Regions from separate parts of the Oceanobacillus sp. GQ8 genome, predicted to be linked through region 1. Evidence: predicted binding sites of a transcription regulator. Region 1 holds the regulator's gene; each other region holds the start of a gene.

Region 1 (5,297 bases):
CTGGGCAAATATAAAGGCGAAGCAGTTGAAGATGAGGGGAATGAAGAGTTACAGAATGGTGGCAAAGGATTCCGAAATTCGATCATTGCTGGGCTTTCCTACATTGCACTTATCGTCATTGTTATTTCTTTACCAAACAGCCCATTAAGAGGTGAAGATGGTAGTATTGTACCCTCGCCATTCTTAGACGGGATTATTCCTATTGTGCTATTTTTCTTTATCATTGTAGCTGTTACCTTTGGTATAACAGTAGGGAAAATTAAGACTGGTAAGGATGTTAGTGACTATATGGCAGATTCTATGAAGGACATGTCAAGTTATATTGTTCTAGTATTTGCTATTGCACAGTTTATTGCATATTTTAATTGGTCGAATTTAGGAACATGGGTAGCCGTTAATGGCGCTGATTATCTAAAGGATATTAATTTTACAGGTATTTGGTTGATTATTGGCTATATCATATTTACTGCATTAATGAACTTCCTGATCACTTCAGGGTCTGCCAAGTGGGCAATTGAAGCCCCGGTGTTTATTCCTATGTTTATGCAACTCGGTTATCATCCGGCCTTTACGCAAGTTGCGTACAGGGTGGCAGATTCCTCAACAAATATTATTACACCATTGTTTCCGTATATGGTTATTATTTTGGCGTTTATGAAAAAATACGATAAAAAAGCTAGTATAGGTACTTATATTTCATTAATGCTACCGTATAGTATTGCGTTTTTAACTACTTGGATTATATTAATTCTGGTATTTTACTATTCAGGTCTACCATTTGGTCCAGGAATATACCCGTTCTTATAAAAGGAGGAGAGCAGTATGCAACAATTAGGAGATAAATTAATTAAGTGGCGCCGAGATTTCCACCAATATCCTGAAACAGGTTTTTTGGAAATGAGAACAGCGTCTATTGTAGCCTCTATTTTAGATGAGCTTGGTTTCCAATTGAAAATGGGAAAGGAAGTTATGTCAAAGGCAGACTGTATGGGAAAACCAACTGAGGAGGAAACAAAGAAACATTATCAATGGGCACAGAAAAATGGGGCAATTGGTGATTATCTTCATCTCTTTTCTGAAGGCTATACAGGAATAGTTGCCACACTAGATACAGGTAAGAAAGGTCCTGTCATTGCATATCGATTTGATATGGATGCATTGGATATTTTAGAGTCAAACAGTAACGAGCATTTCCCGCGCAATGAAGGATTCAGCTCAAAAGTTCACGGGAAAATGCATGCCTGCGGTCATGACTCCCACACCGCGATGGGTTTAGGCCTGGCCACTTTGCTTATTGAAAATAAGGACCAACTTAAGGGGAAAATAAAATTAATATTTCAACCAGCTGAGGAAGGTACACGTGGAGCAAAAGCTATGGCAGCTGCAAATGTAGTGGAAGATGTGGATTATTTCGTCGCTACCCATATTGGGGTCGGTGTTCCGCATAAGCAGTTCGTTGCCGCCAATAGTGGTTTTCTTGCGACCTCCAAGTTAGATATCACCTATAGTGGTACTGCAGCACATGCCGGAGGTAGTCCTGAACAAGGGAAGAATGCACTCTTAGCAGCAGCCGCTAGTGTGCTAAGCCTTCATGGTATATCACGCCATTCAGGAGGAGCTACCAGGATAAACGTTGGGCAGCTAGAAGCTGGTGCAGGTAGAAATATAATTGCCAACCATGCTAGCATGAAAGTGGAAACGCGAGGAGAGACTTCTGAAATAAATGATTATGTGAAAGAACAGGTGACATCTATCGTCAGTGGAGCGGCTACCATGTACCAAGTAGAACATAAGATTGAAACAGTAGGCGAGGCACTAAGCTGTAAATGTTCGTTGGACCTAGCAGGTATCCTCCACCAATGTGCCGAATTATCCCCAGATATTGAAAAAAGTCGACTGGAGGATAACACACCAGGAGGATCAGAGGATGCGACCTATTTTATGAACGAAGTGCAGAAAAACGGCGGAAAGGCAACCTACTGTGTATTCGGAACAGAACTGACTGCAGGGCATCATAATGAGAAATTTGATATTAAAGAAGACACGTTATTGCCTGCTGTTAAAATTCTTTTCCAATCAGCCAAAGTAATAATGGAACAATAAAACAGCTGCCCTCGAGGCAGCTGTTTTTTTATTGTGAGAAAAAGATATTTGGCATGATCGAAAGACGAGTGCATGATACTATGCGTTGCGCTATTTAATGAATATTACGATATAAGCCAATTACTTTACCTAGTATAGTTACATTATCATATAGAAGCGGATCCATCGTTGCATTCTCAGGCTGGAGGCGAATATGGTCTTTTTCTTTAAAGAACCTTTTCACTGTCGCTTCGTTTTCATCTGTCATCGCAACAACTATATCACTGTTTTGTGCGGTGTTCTGCTGTTTCACGATAACCATATCCCCATCAAGTATTCCTGCTTCAATCATACTTTCCCCTTCGATAACCAATACGAAAAGATTATCATCAGGTCCGGCACTTGTGGTTGGTAGAGGAATGAATTCCTCGATGTTTTCAACTGCTGTAATAGGTAGGCCTGCTGTTACTTTCCCGATTACAGGAGCATAGCGAGCTTCTTCTCTTGGGATATTGTTTCCTTCCGACAAATCAAGTATTTCAATTGCTCTTGGCTTAGTCGGATCTCGTCGAATGTATCCTTTGCTTTCAATTCTAGATAAATGTCCATGCACTGTAGAACTTGAGGCAAGTCCAACAGCTTCGGCAATTTCCCGGACGGAAGGCGGATATCCTTTTTTTGTTACTTCGTCTTTAATATAATCTAAAATCATTTGCTGACGTTTTGATAGTTTTGACATAAATGTTTCACCTCGCCCATAAGATTAATTATTAATAGTTTACCATTTGATTCCACATAAAGCAAACATTCGTTCGAGAAAAAGTCTTGACAGGATCATATGTTCTGCTATAATTAAAATTACAAATAAGCGAACAAAGGTTCCTATTTAGAGAAGGAGGGAATGAGACTATGTTTAGTAAACTTACAAAAACGGATTTGTTTTATATAGTTGCCTTTGCCTTGACGCTGGGATTCCTGTACTTTACTATGATTACGAGTTAAATGGTTTAAGAAGGAGTAAGCGTGTTGAATGCAATTATCTACTGTCGCGTGAGTACCGACAAACATACCCAAGAGACCTCTCTTGCTAGACAAAAAATAGAGCTAACGGGATTAGCAGAACGCTATAATTTTAATGTAATAGCTTGTATAGAAGAACAGAAGAGTGGCTATGAAATAGAGCGAAATGGAATATTTGAGATGCTCGATATATTTGCAGCTAAAGATGCTGACTGTCTACTCATCCAGGATGAAACTAGACTAGGGCGTGGGAATACCAAAATTGCGTTGTTCCATCAGCTTCAAAAGCTCCGTATAGATGTATATACAGCAATGCATGATGGGAAGCTTGAACTATCAGAATCAGACTCTATGGTTTTGCAAATTGTTGGGATAGTGGAAGAATACCAGCGGAAAATTCACAATGCAAAGATTAAAAGAGGAATGAGACGCGCAGTAGAACAAGGATATAATCCTGCTGATAATCTCAAAAACCAGCATCATGCGCCAGGGCGTGATAGAGTTGACTTTCCTATAGAAGAAGTGGTTAGACTTAGAGAGAAAAAACTGACATTTGAAGAGATTACGAGTACATTAAATGGAATGGGTTACCCTGTTTCAAAAGCGACGGTCCATCGGAGGTATAAGGAACTGCAAGATACTTGAATATAAGCCTTAATAGGCGTAAAATAAATAAGCAGGAGCTAATGGCTCTTGTTTTTTGTTGTATTCAGAAGTAAAATAGATTTTTTAAAAGATAAAGCTTAATAAGATCTTAAATAGCCCAAGACGTTGGCGCAATTACGACGAGGAAGTTTGTAAAAGCCAAAAGGGTATTTAGACTTGTGTAATAGATAATTGAAAAGGAGGTAGAGCCATGTTATCTCAGGATAAAATTGAGCGAATTAATTCACTGGCAAAAAAGGCTAAAGATACAGGTTTAACTGAGAAAGAGAAACAAGAACAAAAAGAGCTCCGTGAAGAATATCTAAACAATGTAAGAAGCTCTTTTAAAAACCAGTTTAAATCCATGACAGTAGTAGATCCTAAAGGAAACGATGTTACACCAAAAAAAGTGAAAGACTTGCAAGAGAGAAATAAGAAACATTAATTTTGTACCATACTACGACAAAAATCACCCTTTTTATAAGGAAGCCTATCCGTTTTAACTTGTTCCTGGATGGGTTTCGTTATAGAATGAGGAGGAAACAACCAGTAGTTATTTTTGAAAGGGGTTAAACAATATGTCAAACAACATAGAACAAAATTCAATTACTACAATTCGTACATTATCTATTGATGCAATTGAAAAAGCGAACTCTGGTCACCCCGGACTTCCAATGGGAGCAGCTCCAATGGCCTACACGCTATGGACTGACTTCATGAATCACAATCCTAAAAACTCAAAATGGTTCAACAGAGACCGTTTTGTTCTTTCAGCAGGCCATGGATCTATGCTTCTATATAGTTTGCTTCATTTATCTGGTTATAACGTGTCGATGAATGACTTGAAAGAATTTCGTCAATGGGATTCTAAAACACCAGGCCATCCAGAAGTACATCACACAGACGGTGTAGAAGCAACAACTGGTCCACTTGGTCAGGGGATTGCCATGTCAGTTGGGATGGCGATGGCTGAAGCACATCTATCTGCGAAATTTAACCAAGAAGATCTTCAGATCGTCGATCACAACACTTATGCACTTGTAAGTGATGGAGATTTAATGGAAGGTATTTCACATGAAGCGGCTTCACTTGCTGGCCATTTAGGTCTTGGTAAGCTAATTGCACTATATGATTCCAACGATATATCTTTAGATGGCGATCTAAATCAATCTTTCTCTGAAAACACGGAAGAACGCTTCAAAGCATATGGATGGCAAGTAATTCGCGTTGAAGACGGAAATGATGTAAATGAATTAAGAAAAGCGATTAAACAAGCACAGGAGAATACTGATCAACCAACACTTATTGAAGTGAAAACAATTATTGGCTACGGTTCTCCAAATAAATCAGCGTCAGCTTCTTCTCACGGTGCTCCTTTAGGTGCAGACGAAGTTAAACTAACTAAAGATTATTATAAATGGACCTATGAACAAGACTTCCATGTGCCAGAAGAAGTGTATGAAGATTTCCAAGAAAAAATTGGGAAACAAGGTGCTGAAGCAGAAGATAACTGGAACGCTTTATTGGCAACATACAATGAAAAGTACCCA
Region 2 (5,297 bases), on a different contig from region 1:
CCGCCTGCTTTAAAGAAGCAGCTTCATGGATTTTATCTGCTAGAAGCTGGAGCTGGTCTTCGCTGTCTATATAATTTTCTTGCAGTGCGGTAACTAATTTTTCATAAATATATTGAAGATCATCTAATTTGTTAACAAGTGCTTCTTCTCCGGGCTCTTTATGAACATATTGGTTGATGTCATCCATTTGCCGATGAAGGGATTCAGGGGTAATGTTATAACGCTTGAATTCCGTGATCATAACTTCCAGTTGTTTTAAAAAGCCCTGTTTTTCAATGGCCTTTTGAAAGACACGCCAGTCACCCTGTTTCTCCTCAATAATCTTACGCAGCATCATCTGTACGCCAACAGAGCTAATAAATTGTCTAGTTCCGCCCCCCGTTTCTTGAAATACACGCCAGGCTAGTCTAGAAAAGCTAGAAACCTGTGCGCGGATACTGCCAACCATCTCCTTATCATGGAATAACTCATATTCCTGCTGAAATGTCATTTGGTCTGGCACAATATAAAAAATAGGCGATCCCTGTGGGTCTTCCTGTAGTTTCGCTTTTATCTCGTCTATCGTTCTACCACTTTTTCCTGTGCCCGCTCTTCCTGCTAAAAATCGGAGTCCCATAATTCTTCTCCCCCATTTTCTATTTATTAGATAAAACCGCGTTCGCTCCTCTTTTAGCGAATGTGTATGTTTTCCTTATCCTTGCAATTACAAAAGTTCAACTAAGTCGTCATGGCTTCCTAGCTATAAATTATGTTTTTACATTGTGTAAACACTAGCGTAAAACTCTCATATTAAGAAAAGGGCTGGTCATAATACACAGCCCTCTATATTAAATTTCCTAAAACAATCCGTCCAATTTATCTAAAGGATAACTTAAAAAGCTTCCACCTTCTATTTTACCAAAGATGGAAGCTCCTAGCTATTTGCCAAGACTTAAACTTGTTTTGTTCAATGGCCAATATTTAATATCTACTTTCCCAACAAGTTGTTCTTGCGAGATAAAACCAAACGCTCTACCGTCAAGACTATCCTGCCTGTTATCTCCCATAACGAAAAGCTTTCCTTTAGGCACTACTTTTTCACCCGTAACTTCGTCTAATGTAAAATCTGACGTATACGGTTTTGTTTCACTTGCCTTTACATATGACTCGAGAAATGGCTCCTCCACGTATTTGCCGTTAATGTAAAGTTTATCATTCTCATAGGAAATTTCATCACCGGGTAGGCCGACCACCCTTTTCACGTAATCCTCTTCCTCATTTGCATGAAATACAATGACATCAAAACGTTCGGCCTGTGTCAAATCATAAATTACTTTATTTACCATAAGCAGATTTCCATCATAAAGGGTTGGTTGCATGGATTCACCATCAACTACATAGCTAGCGAACAGTAAAGAGCGTAATCCTATAACCAACACTGCTACGATCAATATTACGGGGATTAGCTTACGAAGTCTCCATTTTTTCATCGTAATTAAGCCTCCAGGGTTTTTCTTCTATCATATTCATACCCTGTTTGGCGGTGTTTTAATCGTTTTCAAGTTCCTTCGCTTCTTTTAGCAGCGCCTTCTTTTCCAGACTTTTTTCGATAATTTTCCCCACGATCCAAAAAATGGCAATACAACTTCCTACAATAATAGTACGCATTGGATTTTTAGCAAACTCCGTGATACTTGAACCGATATACGCTAGGGAAAAGATCATAACCGATTTACCTAAAAGCACAGCAAGGACGAACTGTTGAATACTAATTTTCGATAGACCTGCAACCACATTAATTACAGCAGACGGGGAAAACGGAAAGCAGGTCAGCAAAAATAGAGGTCCGAATCCATGCCTTTCCAGCCATGTTGTAACTTTTTTCACTTGTTTATTCTTTCTGATTTTCCCAAAAAAAGACCTTTTCCCGAGCTTTCGGATTATCAAAAAAACAAGAATAGCTCCGAGACTTGAACCAGCCCAGGATAATAAAAATCCCTCAAGCAATCCATAGGCAGCAGCATTTGCAAAGACAAATACGACGAGAGGCAAAAAGGGAAGAAATGCTTCTATGAAAGGTAATAAAATACCTGGTAGTGGGCCAAGCTGTTCGTATTCGCCGAGCAGGTGCATGATGTATTCATCCAACCTGTCTTCTTCAAACATCATTCTCCAATCAGTTAGTGCAGTGTTTATGGCGTCCATTTAGTGAAATCTCCTCATTATGTATAAAATGAAACTTCTTAGGTAGGGTTCTTACCTCCCCCGCCAAAGTTAGTTGAATGAACCTTTACTGGTAGTTGATCCCTCGAATTCTTGAAGTGGAAACCTTACTGCCCAGTATAGGCGAGATAAATATGTTTACCTAGTCCGTATAGTTTCTTCTACTATGTCACTATTCCCATACAAATGGTTGCATAACCTCCATTTATATGCCTATTTCTACTTTTATTTTAATGGAAACGACGTAAAATGCATAGGTATAAAAAGGAAAACAGCCACTTTCTTTCCTGCTTTAATAATTTGGTTGTATTTTTTCTTCATTTTAACATATAATAGAGGAACAAATGTTCTATTCGGAGGGGAGACCATGCGCTATCTTACAGAGGAAGAGCGGCATATAGCCTCACGATTTCTATTTCTTTCAATGGCGATCGTGGTGATACAACAGGATATACAGCATATTGAAAGAGGTGCGTTTAAAATTAAGGAACCCTATATGGAGCTTTTGGAGACCATGACGACAGTAGCAAGTGCCGAACGGAGGGAGCTACGTACACAAATGAATAAAAGGAAAATAGAGGTGGTGACCTTACACAAAAATGATTCCTTCTCTTCCTTTCTCTTTATTTGCCAGGGCAGAGAGGAAAAACGGAATTATTTTAACCCAGCGATTCGTAAAAAGGTGCATGCTATTATACAGGAGCTTATGCAAAAGTCTCTGCCGCCTTTTCCGAAACCTGTTTCTGCAAAAACCTAATGCGATTATCTAGCAAATATCGGAATTGGGCTGTGCGCTGAACCTGGTTTAGCATGGAACCATAGGAAACAGATAAATTCACTTTTTTTCCATTCTTGAACATAATCTCTGTTCCCTGCCCTGCGGCGTCAAGAATATGATCAATATGCGAATGGGCAATCCAGGAACATTGTTTACTTGATGGTGAAGTAGTAGGAAAGAAGTACATGCCACTGAGAGGATCTACGGAGATAGGGGCCTTATGGGTAATTCCACAAATATCGCGTGTCCCATCCTGTCTTCCTTTTAGACTGGACCCAAAGAATTTACAGGCATGGTCCATTACTTTGCTTGCAGGTACTGCCACTGTATAATCATTCTGTTCTTCCATTACATAAGTGACAAGGTTACCGGCTGCATCCTCTTCAGTTAGGAGAGCCATTGTGAGTGGGGTAATTTCAGGTGTAGGAGCGTAGATGTCTTCATTAAAAAACATACATATCATCCTTTCACTAAACAGTGAAAGAAAGTGGCTTAATAATAAATCTACCAAACTATTACAAATAAATAAAGACATTAAGACCAATTTATGAGAAAAATTTAAATTTTATCCATAATAATAGTCCCTGCCGCTATATTTGCCACAGAGACTGTTATTTATTTATCATTGTTCATTTTTAAAGTTATAGTTACAATTATCTTCTCAATTATTCTGTCTCATTTAACTATTTACGCTACTTTTGAGACTTCTTCTTAGTATCTTTCCAGTTGTGTTTTTCGGGAGTTCTTCAAGAAATTCAATTCTTGTTGGAATTTTATAGTTAACAAGATGGTCTTTAGAAAAGTCTATTAAATCTTTTTCGCTGATCTCTGGATCATCAACTACGGCAAAGCAAGTCACAGACTCTCCACTCTCGGGATGAGGCTCCCCTATCACCGCAACTTCTATGACATTTGGATGTGTATAAAGGACTTCTTCTACCTCCCTTGGATACACGTTATATCCTCCAACAAGGATCATATCCTTTTTTCGATCGACAATATAAAAATAACCGTCTTCATCAACCCGTGCCATATCCCCGGTATAAAGCCAGCCATCCATTAAAGCTACCTCTGTTTCCTCAGGCATTTTATAATAGCCCTTCATGACATTAGGTCCACGCACAATGAGTTCACCCACCTCACCTGTTTCCACTTCCTCACCAAACAAATCGACCACTTTATTTTCCACATTCCAGATGCTCGTTCCAATTGAGCCAGCTTTCCGGGGACGATCAATTGGGTTAAAACAGGTAACGGGAGACGCCTCAGATAAACCATAACCTTCTGATAATTGGATTTGAAATGTTTCTTCAAATGCCTCCAATAAAGATACCGGCATTGCGGCACCACCAGAAATACATAGACGAACCTTTCCGAATTTTGGTCTCTGCCCTTTAACAGCCTGTAAAAGATAATTATACATTGTCGGTACACCAGCAAAAACGGTAGCTTCCCTTTCATTGGCTACACGTAGTACATCCGCGGGTGAAAATTTAGGGATAATTAGAATGGTGCCTCCATTCATCAATGGCGCATTTAGCGATACAGTCAAACAGAAAACATGGAACATTGGGAGAGCTGCAATCATGCGGTCTTTCCCATTAATCCCTAGATAATCTGCTACGTCCTTGGCATTTGAATAAATATTTCCGTGAGAGAGAACAGCACCTTTAGGCTTCCCTGTCGTACCAGAGGTGTACAGAATAATTGCCGTATCTTCATCATCTAATACCGGCCTCTCGAAATCCCCTTCGCCTTTTCCCACCAGTTCAGAAAACGTTTTCATTATTGGTAGTAATAAATTTTCCTGTACTGTTATCCCAGCTCCTGAATCACAGGAAATATAATGTTTTACACTAGGTAAATCTTGATCAATAGAAGCCAGTTTCTCAAGGATTACATCCATGGTGATGATCGCTTTCACATCTCCATTATGTAGGATATAGGACAACTCATTCGCAGTGTACATAGGGTTTACCGGAATAACAACGAGGCCAAGTCTTAAGGCACCATATAGGCTAATTACATAATATGGTGAATTACCTACGATCAAGGCAATATGGTCCCCCTTTTTATAACCTAAAGCCTCCATACTGGAAGCAAACCGCTGTACGGCACCTTCCAAGTCTAAGTAGCTTGTTTCCTTCCCCTCGAAAATATACGCTATCTTTGCCGGGTTTTCCTTTGCTGTAATCGATAGTTGATCACTGATATTCACAAATAAACCTCCCTTAAATAGTGGTGAATGAATAGTCATTCATTAAGTTACCAAAAAAATAGTTTTATATTTTATGCTTGTCTTTATTATAAAGTAGCC
Region 3 (5,297 bases), on a different contig from region 1:
TTTATAGAATAAAAACGAGGTTACGATTAGTATAATGCCAATTGCTAGATAGGTCATGGTATATCGCCTCCTGCATTATTATATCATGCGAAAAGTGGGTAAATCATTGGTAATTAGCGGTATATATTAGGCCAGAGGAGTTGAGGGAAATGGAGAAAAAAGCGTTATTTCTACCATTCATGAATATGGCTTCAGGACATCATCATGTAGCAGACACGCTAATGGAGGAAACAGCTAAGCTAGAGGAAAATATAAATACGAGCAAGGTAGATATCCTTTCTTATAGTTATGGAGCAGTAGAAAAATTGGTATCGTCATTTTATATGAAATGGATCCATCTTTTTCCGAGTTCTTATGATTGGCTTTACTACCATTTAGCATATCGAAATGTTGCCAAGCGTAGCCGCCACCTACATTATGAGCTTCTCTTTAAGCTATATATGCAAAAACTACTGGCTAGTAAAAATCCCTCGCTCTTGTTCTGCACCCATGCTTTGCCTTCAAATATCACGTCTATGCTAAAGGAAAAGGGAAAATTAAATGCCATAACAGTAAATGTATACACTGATTTTTTTGTGAATAAAGTATGGGGCATTAACGGAATAGACTATCATTTAGTCCCATCCCATACTGTGAAAGACTTCCTTATTCAACTAGGGGTAGATGAAGAACGCATTTACCTAACTGGAATTCCGGTCCATTCCGTATTTAAAGAATCCGTTCCCAATCGAAAAGACACTGGGAATTATGCTGTGCTCGTAACGGGAGGAAACATGGGGGCAGGATCAATGGAAAAGCTGCTACCACAAAACGAGGCTTCAACCATTTGTTACTATATTCTTTGCGGCAACAATGGTAAACTTTACAAAAAACTTCTAGCAAGGAAACATGAGCGGCTAATACCTATACCTTATATTAACAGTAAGCATGATATGAACGCTTTGTATGACAAGGTGGACGCTGTACTAACAAAACCGGGTGGGGTCACGATTAGTGAGTGTCTGATGAAACAAAAGCCGATTTTTGTTAGTCATGGACTTCCAGGACAGGAAAGAATTAATATGCAAGAATTGGAAAAGCATGGTCTGATGCTGACCTTGTCGCGTGATAAAACTGTGGAGGAGCAAATTGTTAGTTACCTGGAAGATGAAACAACAATGCAGAGGTATAGACAACGGGTAGGAGAATACCACGAGAATCTTGATAAACGAGATATGGGTGAGATAATCCTAGATATATTGAATAAAGAACATTAGCTAACTAGCTAATGTTTTTTACGGTAGAAAGCAATGATCTACTGCTTTATGATATTTCACTATGGAAAAAGGGTATAATGCTAAGATAAGCAAAGCATAAATATCGAATATTTGTTCGTGTTTATGTTATAATTACAACGTTGTATGATAAAATAAAAATATGGCCATATAAGAATATTCGGCTTTTTTCAATTCTTTGTTGTTAGTTGTTCTAGTAGTGCATTGTAGGCAACTTTTTTTGGGAATAGCCTCTTAATATAAGAGTTTTAGATAGATTATCACGTGAACGGAGGTAAAATGTGAACAATACATTTGAATTAGTATCAAGCTATGAGCCTGGCGGAGACCAGCCTAAAGCGATTAAAGAAATTATAGATAAAATTATGAAGGGGCAGCGGCATCAGACGTTGCTAGGCGCTACGGGGACAGGGAAGACATTTACAATGTCAAATGTGGTAAAGGAAATTAACCGTCCTACATTAGTAATTGCCCACAATAAGACACTTGCCGGTCAGCTCTATAGTGAATTTAAAGAGTTCTTTCCCAATAATGCAGTAGAGTATTTTGTAAGCTATTATGATTATTATCAGCCAGAAGCCTATGTACCTTCCACAGATACATTCATCGAAAAAGATGCAAGTATTAATGATGAAATTGATAAGCTTCGTCACTCGGCAACATCAGCTTTATTTGAACGAAATGATGTTTTAGTTGTTGCCAGTGTATCGTGTATTTATGGCTTGGGTTCTCCTGAAGAATACAAAAGCCACGTTCTTTCTCTTCGGGTAGGAATGGAGAAGGAAAGGGATCAGCTGTTGCGCGAACTTGTTGATGTTCAGTACGCAAGAAATGATATTAATTTTCAACGCGGGACCTTCAGGGTAAGAGGGGACTCTGTGGAAATTATACCAGCCTCAAAAGAAGAGCATTGTCTTCGAGTAGAATTTTTTGGAGACGAAATTGATCGTATACGTGAAGTAGATGCATTAACAGGCGAAATTATTGGTGACAGAGAGCATATTGCTATTTTCCCGGCTTCCCACTTTGTTACAAGGGAAGAAAAAATGAAGAAAGCTATCAGAAACATCGAAAAGGAATTAGAAGAACGCCTAACAGAGTTACGTGAAAATGACAAGCTATTGGAAGCGCAACGCTTAGAACAACGAACACATTATGATTTGGAAATGATGAATGAAATGGGCTTTTGTTCGGGAATCGAGAACTATTCCAGACATCTTACACTCCGTGAGCAAGGAGCTACACCATATACGCTCATCGATTTCTTTCCGGATGATTTCCTAGTCGTAGTTGATGAATCCCATGTTACACTTCCGCAAATAAGAGGAATGTATAATGGAGACCAAGCCAGAAAACAAGTGTTAGTAGATCACGGCTTTCGATTGCCGTCTGCAATGGATAACCGACCATTAAAGTTTGGCGAGTTCGAGGAAAAGACGAAGCAACTCGTTTATGTTTCTGCAACCCCAGGGCCTTACGAGCTAGAACATTCACCACAAATGACGGAGCAGATTATCAGACCTACAGGGCTACTTGATCCTGAAGTGGAAATAAGACCAATAGATGGACAGATTGATGATCTTCTAGCAGAAATCAACATACGCTCAGAAAAAAATGAACGTGTCCTTGTTACGACATTAACGAAGAAAATGTCAGAAGACCTTACGGATTATATGAAAGAAATTGGCATTAAAGTAGCCTATCTGCATTCAGAGATAAAGACACTGGAGCGTATTGAGATTATTCGAGATCTTCGCGTTGGGAAATATGATGTTCTTATAGGAATTAACCTACTTCGTGAAGGGCTTGATATTCCTGAGGTATCGCTCGTCGCAATCCTAGATGCGGATAAAGAAGGATTCCTTCGTTCAGAGCGGTCTTTGATACAGACAATGGGCCGGGCGGCTCGTAATGAAAACGGTCGGGTTATTATGTATGCTGATAAAGTGACAAAATCAATGGATATCGCAATTAGCGAAACCAATCGACGTCGGGAAAAGCAGCAGGCATATAATGAGGAGCAGGGCATAACCCCGACAACCATTAAAAAAGAGGTGCGGGACGTTATTCGCGCTACGATTGCTGCAGAAGATCAGCCAGAATATGAAAGCAAAGCAAAGAGCTTAACCAAGCTATCCAAAGACGAGAAAGAAAAAGTAATCGGTCAGATGGAAAAGGAAATGAAGGAAGCTGCCAAGTCGCTTGATTTTGAAAAAGCAGCTGAGCTTCGTGATGTGATACTAGAACTTAAAGCAGGAAGGTGATGGTAAAATGCCTAGTAAATCAATCCAGATTCAAGGAGCAAGGGCCCATAATTTAAAAAACATTGATGTAACAATTCCTAAAAACAAACTTGTAGTCATGACAGGACTGTCAGGATCCGGAAAGTCCTCCCTTGCCTTCGATACCATCTATGCTGAAGGACAACGCAGATATGTCGAATCACTTTCCGCCTATGCACGACAGTTTTTAGGCCAGATGGATAAACCAGATGTTGACGCAATCGAAGGTCTCTCTCCAGCCATTTCAATTGATCAAAAAACAACGAGTAAGAACCCGCGGTCAACGGTTGGAACGGTTACGGAGATTTATGATTATTTACGGTTGCTTTATGCCCGTGTGGGGCATCCTGTTTGTCCGAACCATGGTGTTGAGATCACCTCTCAAACAGTGCAACAGATGGTAGACCGCATATTGGAATATCCTGAGAGAACGAAATTGCAAATTCTTGCGCCTGTTGTATCTGGTCGTAAAGGAGAGCATGTTAAAACGCTCGAAAAGCTTCGACAAGAGGGGTATGTACGTATCCGTGTTGACAAGGAAATGCGCGAGGTTTCTGAGGATATTAAATTGGAAAAAAATAAGAAACACTCCATAGAAGTAGTGGTAGATAGAATCGTAGTAAAGGATGGCATTGCCGGACGCTTAAGTGATTCAATAGAAACGGCATTAGGTCTTGGTGATGGAAAGATTATCGTGGACGTAATGGGCGAAGAGGAACTAACTTTTAGTGAAAATTTTGCTTGCCCTATTTGTGGTTTTTCAATAGGTGAACTTGAGCCACGCCTGTTCTCATTTAACAGTCCATATGGTGCTTGTCCAACCTGTGACGGTTTAGGAACGAAGCTTGAGGTGGATCTAGATCTAGTTATTCCAGATTGGAATTTAACTCTTAATCAGCATGCAATTGCCGCATGGGAGCCGATTAGCTCTCAGTACTACCCACAACTACTTAAAAGTGTTTGTGAACATTTTAAAATAGATATGGACAAACCTGTGAAAAAAATACCACAAGAAAAAATGGATATTATTCTTCATGGAAGTGGGAAAGAAAAGATCCGTTTCCATTATGTTAATGAATTTGGGAATGTAAGAGACAATCAAATTCAATTTGAAGGAGTATTAAATAATGTAGCACGTCGATATCGTGAAACTTCTTCTGATTTTATAAGGGAATCATTAGAAAAATACATGGGACAGAAGCACTGTCCGACATGTAAAGGGTACCGGTTAAAGCGTGAGGCTCTTGCCGTAAAGGTTAATGACTTGCATATTAGCAATGTTACGGACTTTTCTATAATGGAAGCAAAGGACTTCTTCGAGACGCTCCCATTATCGGATAAAGAGAAGCAGATTGCCAAAATGATACTAAAAGAGATTTGCAATCGTCTTGAGTTCTTAAATAATGTTGGTTTAGACTATCTAACTTTATCTCGAGCTGCGGGGACATTATCAGGTGGAGAGGCCCAACGAATCAGGTTAGCAACCCAAATCGGCTCTGCACTAACTGGGGTGCTTTACGTATTGGATGAGCCATCCATTGGCCTGCATCAACGAGACAATGATCGCTTAATTGATACCTTAAAACGTATGCGTGATCTGGATAATACGTTGATTGTAGTGGAGCATGATGAAGATACAATGATGGCTGCCGATTGGCTTATTGATATTGGACCTGGTGCTGGGGAACATGGTGGTAATATTGTCGCCAGTGGCACACCTGAAACGGTTATGAAAGTCAAA

What was found. The regulator LexA, encoded in region 1, represses DNA repair genes until DNA is damaged. The targets are predictions, from matches to a motif close to CGAACATATGTTCG.
Region 2: a site for LexA is predicted at 2,540-2,553, ahead of AC6CHS_RS13555 (YhjD family protein). Genes of this name have one in related genera too.
Region 3: a site for LexA is predicted at 1,361-1,374, ahead of uvrB (excinuclease ABC subunit UvrB). Genes of this name have one in related genera too.

The regions. Positions count from the first base shown of each region.
Region 1 covers NZ_JCAXEV010000001.1:614,333-619,629, reverse strand. The annotation lists gene AC6CHS_RS03325 (AbgT family transporter) at 1-807, shown strand, start outside; gene AC6CHS_RS03320 (amidohydrolase) at 823-2,103, shown strand; gene lexA (transcriptional repressor LexA) at 2,198-2,821, opposite strand; gene AC6CHS_RS03310 (YneB family resolvase-like protein) at 3,109-3,747, shown strand; gene AC6CHS_RS03305 (DUF896 domain-containing protein) at 3,959-4,192, shown strand; gene tkt (transketolase) at 4,326-5,297, shown strand, end outside.
Region 2 covers NZ_JCAXEV010000004.1:212,903-218,199, forward strand. The annotation lists gene addB (helicase-exonuclease AddAB subunit AddB) at 1-616, opposite strand, end outside; gene lepB (signal peptidase I) at 918-1,469, opposite strand; gene AC6CHS_RS13550 (TVP38/TMEM64 family protein) at 1,528-2,184, opposite strand; gene AC6CHS_RS13555 (YhjD family protein) at 2,570-2,959, shown strand; gene AC6CHS_RS13560 (competence protein ComK) at 2,907-3,434, opposite strand; gene AC6CHS_RS13565 (long-chain-fatty-acid--CoA ligase) at 3,660-5,198, opposite strand.
Region 3 covers NZ_JCAXEV010000003.1:543,657-548,953, forward strand. The annotation lists gene AC6CHS_RS11505 (metallophosphoesterase) at 1-57, opposite strand, end outside; gene AC6CHS_RS11510 (MGDG synthase family glycosyltransferase) at 150-1,256, shown strand; gene uvrB (excinuclease ABC subunit UvrB) at 1,556-3,538, shown strand; gene uvrA (excinuclease ABC subunit UvrA) at 3,546-5,297, shown strand, end outside.